2 regions of the Streptomyces sp. NPDC051913 genome follow, and region 1 is predicted to be linked to the other one. Evidence: predicted binding sites of a transcription regulator. Region 1 holds the regulator's gene; the other holds the start of a gene.
The links. Region 1 encodes HspR, which represses chaperone genes until heat shock. Its sites were predicted from a motif close to TTGAGNNNNNNNNNCTCAA; they were not measured.
Positions count from the first base shown of each region.

Region 1 (2,390 bases):
GCGCTTCCGTCACGTACAGCCAGGCCACCGGCAAGGCCAAGCTCAGCTGGACGAAGAACAACGAGATGGACCTCGCCGGATACAAGGTCTACCGCCGCCTCAAAGGCACCTCCTTCGGCAGCACCCCGCTCGCGACGACGACCGGCACCTCGTACACCGACACCCCGCCCCCCACCGGCGAGACGTACTACTACGAGATCCGCGCCCACGACAAGGCCGGCAACGCCTCCACGGGTACCGCCGACCAGGGTGTCACCACCGTCGACCACACCGCCCCCACGGGGATCACCGGTCTCACGGCGGACGGTACGACGGCCGGTGTCTCCCTGAACTGGCAGGCCTCCGCGGCGAAGGACGTCGACCACTACGAGGTGTACGCCTTCCGCGACGGCGCCCCCGACCCGGACGGGCCGGACTTCGTGTTCGGGACGTCGTTGGCCTACCGGGTGCCGGCCGATGACGCGGGTGTGCCCTACGCCTTCTCCGTGGTGGTCGTCGACACCGCGGCCAATGTCTCACCCATGTCGGACGGAGTGCCCGCGAGCCGGGCCGTGGCCTCGACGGCGGCCGCGCCGACGGGGCTCGCGGTGCAGCCGCCCGCCGACGATCTCACGATGGTCACGTGGACGGCATCGCCCGACGAGGCCGGCGGCTACCACGTCTACCGCCGGACCAGCCCGACCGGTGCCTGGACGGCCATCGGTGCCACCAACGGCACCGGGTGGGAGGACCGGACCGCGCCGGCGGGCAAGGCCTCCTACTACGTCGCCACCGTGGGCGCCGACGGTCTGGAGTCGCTGCCCTCCGAGGAAGTCGCCGCCGAGCGCGTCACGAAGGCCACGGCGGTCGGGCCGAAGGCTCCGCAGCTGACACTGGTCACCAACGGTGTGCCCGGCCGTTCGGCGATCCAGGTCACCGCCGCGCCGGGCGCGGGTGACGAGGGCCGACAGCTGAAGGGGTACTCCTGGGACATCTCCGGGGCGTGCGGCGACAGCGGCCCGCAGGTGTCGGCCACGGGGGCGATCTCGTGGGTCGCGCCGTACAACGGGCCCTGCATGGTGACCGTCCGCGCCGTCGACCACTACGGCCGGGTCGGGTCCGAGGCCGCCTCGCTGGAGTTCTTCAGCGGACGGTGAGGACCACGGCACGCGGAAGGGGCCCGGAGGACGAACCTCCGGGCCCCTTTCCGTGCGTCTGTCTAGTCCTTGGCCTTCTTCGGCCGCCACACCACCAGCGCGCTGGTCTGCTGCACCTCCTGGTACGGCACCAGGTCGCGTCGGTACGACGCGTGCACCGCGGCCTCCCGCTGGCGCATCGTGGCGGCGGCGCCCTCCAGGGCCGCCTCCATCTCCGCGACGCGGGACTGGAGGCCCGCGACCTGGTTCTCCAGCTCGATGATGCGCTTGATGCCGGCCAGGTTGATGCCCTCGTCCTGCGACAACTGCTGCACGGTGCGCAGCAGTTCGATGTCGCGGGCCGAGTAGCGGCGGCCCCGGCCCGCGGTGCGGTCCGGGGAGACCAGGCCGAGGCGGTCGTACTGGCGAAGGGTCTGCGGGTGCAGGCCGGAGAGCTGGGCCGCCACCGAGATGACGTAGACCGGGGTTTCCTCGGTCAGTTCGTACGGGTTGCGTCGACGGCCGTCCATCTTGGTCATGCTCCCTTCGCGGCCTGGAACAGCTCCGCCCGCGGATCCTCGTCCGCGGTCGCCTCGCGATACGCCTCAAGCGCTTCCCGAGCCTTCCCCGTCACGTCCTTGGGGACACTCACCTCGACGGTGACCAGGAGGTCGCCGCGGGTGCCGTCCTTGCGGACCGCGCCCTTGCCGCGGGCGCGCATGGTGCGGCCGTTGGGCGTGCCGGGCGGCAGTTTGAGCGTGACGGGCGGGCCGCCCAGGGTGGGGACCCGGACCTCGCCGCCGAGGGCCGCCTCCGCGAACGTCACCGGGACGGTGACCGTGAGGTTGTCCTCCTTGCGGCCGAAGACCGGGTGCGCGTCCACGTGGACGGTGACGTACAAGTCGCCCGCGGGGCCGCCCCGTTCTCCCGGCGCTCCCTTGCCGCGCAGGCGGATGCGCTGGTTGTCCGTCACCCCGGCGGGGATGCGGACCTGCATGGTGCGCGAGGACTTGGCGCGGCCGCTGCCCTTGCAGTCCATGCAGGGGTGCTCGGCGATCAGCCCGCGGCCCTTGCAGTCGGGGCAGGGGTCGGTGAGCGAGAAGCCGCCGCCCGAACCCCGCGCCACCTGGCCGGTGCCGACGCAGGTCGGGCACACGCGCGGTGTGCCGTTCTTGTCGCCGGTGCCCGAACAGGCCTTGCAGGGGGACTGCGAGGACATCCGCAGCGGGACCGTGGCCCCCTCGATGGCTTCGGTGAAGCTCAGCGTGACCTCGG
Region 1 covers NZ_JBIUCI010000003.1:285,358-287,747, forward strand. The annotation lists gene ACIHIX_RS10290 (fibronectin type III domain-containing protein) at 1-1,136, shown strand, start outside; gene ACIHIX_RS10295 (heat shock protein transcriptional repressor HspR) at 1,199-1,645, opposite strand; gene dnaJ (molecular chaperone DnaJ) at 1,651-2,390, opposite strand, start outside.

Region 2 (2,390 bases), on a different contig from region 1:
GAGGGACGTCTTGCCGACACCGGGCGGACCGACGAGGGCCAGTACGGCGCCGCCGCGCCGGCCGCCGACCACACCGAGCCCACGGTCACTGCGGCGCTTGCGCACCGCCAGGTACTCGGTGATCCGCTCCTTCACGTCCTCCAGGCCCGCGTGCTCGGCGTCGAGCACGGACTGGGCGCCCTGGATGTCGTACGCGTCCTCGGTCCGCTCGTTCCACGGGAGTTCGAGGACGCTGTCCAGCCAGGTGCGGATCCAGGAGCCCTCCGGGGACTGGTCGCTGGACCGCTCCAGCTTGTCGACCTCCTTGAGGGCGGCCTCGCGGACCTTCTCGGGCAGGTCGGCTGCCTCCACGCGCGCGCGGTAGTCGTCGGACTCCTCGGCCGCGTCCTTGGAGTCGCCGTTGAGCTCGCGCAGTTCCTTGCGTACGGCTTCCAGCTGGCGGCGGAGCAGGAACTCGCGCTGCTGCTTGTCGACGCCCTCCTGGACGTCCTTGGCGATGGTCTCGGCGACGTCCTGCTCGGCGAGGTGGTCGCGCAGCTGCTGGGTGGCGAGCTTGAGACGGGCGACCGGGTCGGCGGTCTCCAGCAGCTCGACCTTCTGCTCGGTGGTCAGGAAGGGCGAGTAGCCGGAGTTGTCGGCGAGCGTGGAGACGTCGTCGATGGCCTGCACGCGGTCCACGACCTGCCAGGCGCCGCGCTTGCGCAGCCAGGCGGTGGCGAGGGCCTTGTACTCCTTGACCAGTTCGGTGACATGGCCGGGCTGCGGCTCGGGGACCGTCTCGTCGATCCGCGTGCCCTCGACCCACAGCGCCGCGCCCGGGCCGGTGGTGCCGGCGCCGATCTGCACACGGCCGCGACCGCGGATGAGCGCGCCCGGGTCGCCGTCGGCGAGCCGGCCGACCTGCTCGACGGTGCCGAGGACACCGGTGCTCGCGTAGGTGCCGTCGATCCGGGGCACCAGCAGGACCTTGGGCTTTCCGGGCTCGGAGCGGGCGGCGGCCTGGGCGGCCTCCACCGCGGCGCGCACATCGGCGTCGTTCAGATCGAGCGGGACCACCATTCCGGGCAGCACGACCTCGTCGTCGAGCGGCAGCACAGGCAGAGTGAGCAGTGTGGACGTCGAAGCCATGATCTCCCCTTCGGCACTCAAGTTGAGCTATGCCGACTCAATGCACGTGAGCCTCCGAATGTTCCCCCGGACGCGTTCGCTGTGAGCGATCACGTCTGTCGGGGTGCGTGGGGAGCCGCGTATCGTCTCCCTAGTAATAGCCACTCAAGCCTTTCAGTCATTACGAGGAGATGTCGTGGACGAGACCGTGCGCGCCTGGGTGGACGGGTGGGTCGTCTCGCGCGGGGCGGCCCCTCCGGTGCTGGAGCCCTGGGGCTGCACGATCGACATGGGCATGGACGGGCACGTCACCCGCCATGTCCTCGGCGGGACCGGCGAGGGCGTCGAGCGGGCGGCCGTACGGAAGGTCGCCGAGGGCGTGACCGGGGCCGGGGTCTGGCTCAAGGCGTTCCGGCATCCGGCCGTGGTCTCCGGCTGGCTGGACGACCGCTGGTGGATCGACCCCGAGCCCGGCTATCTGATGACGCTCCCCCTCACCCCGGCGACCGCCGAGGTGCCCCCGCTCCCGGAGGGCTACCGGCAGCACACCTGGTCGCGCGGCGGAGTCGTCCGCACCATGGTCGCCGGCCCCGACGGCTCCTGGGCGGCCCGCGGCCAGCTCGCCCCGACCGGCGCCACCGCGGTCGCCGACCAGATCGCCACCTCCCCCGCCCACCAGCGCCGCGGTCTCGCCACCCTCGTCATGCGCACCCTCCAGCGAGCGGCGCTGGAGGCGGGGGCGGAGCGATGCGTACTGGCGGGCACGCCCGCGGGACGGGCGCTGTACGAGTCGCTGGGCTGGACGGTGTCGGCGGTGCTGACGAGCGCGAAGTACACCGGAAACTGAAACGGGGGCGGGGAAGACCGGCCGATCGCGTGGCAGCGGGACTTCGGGACTTCTTCGCCGCGCGGGGTGAGGCGGTGGGGTGGAGGACGGCTCCGAGGCCGCTGCCGCGTAGTGTCGCGAACATCGCGAGCCTGCGGACGGCTCCACGCTCGCCGCGTGGCGGGGCCGCGGCGTCCACCGTGCGCCCGTCGCGACCCGCGACGCCCTCGCCGTCGTCCGGGGCGTGACCTGTCTGCACGTCGACGCCTCCGCCGACACGGACGCCACACCGACACCTGCACCGGAGGCCGCCGACCCCGCTGACCGGCCCTGATCGCCACGTCATCGCAAGCCCGCCGCGACATCCCCGCAACGCCGTTCACAGGAAGTGCCCGCAGACTGCAAGCTCGTTCACAGCTCGATTGAGCGTTAATACGGGGTTTTGCGGGGAGTTGGA
Region 2 covers NZ_JBIUCI010000001.1:186,989-189,378, forward strand. The annotation lists gene lon (endopeptidase La) at 1-1,128, opposite strand, end outside; gene ACIHIX_RS00835 (GNAT family N-acetyltransferase) at 1,304-1,954, shown strand; partial or broken gene ACIHIX_RS00840 (GNAT family N-acetyltransferase) at 2,094-2,213, shown strand.
Region 2: the regulator HspR is predicted to act here: its motif matches at 1,151-1,169, upstream of lon (endopeptidase La).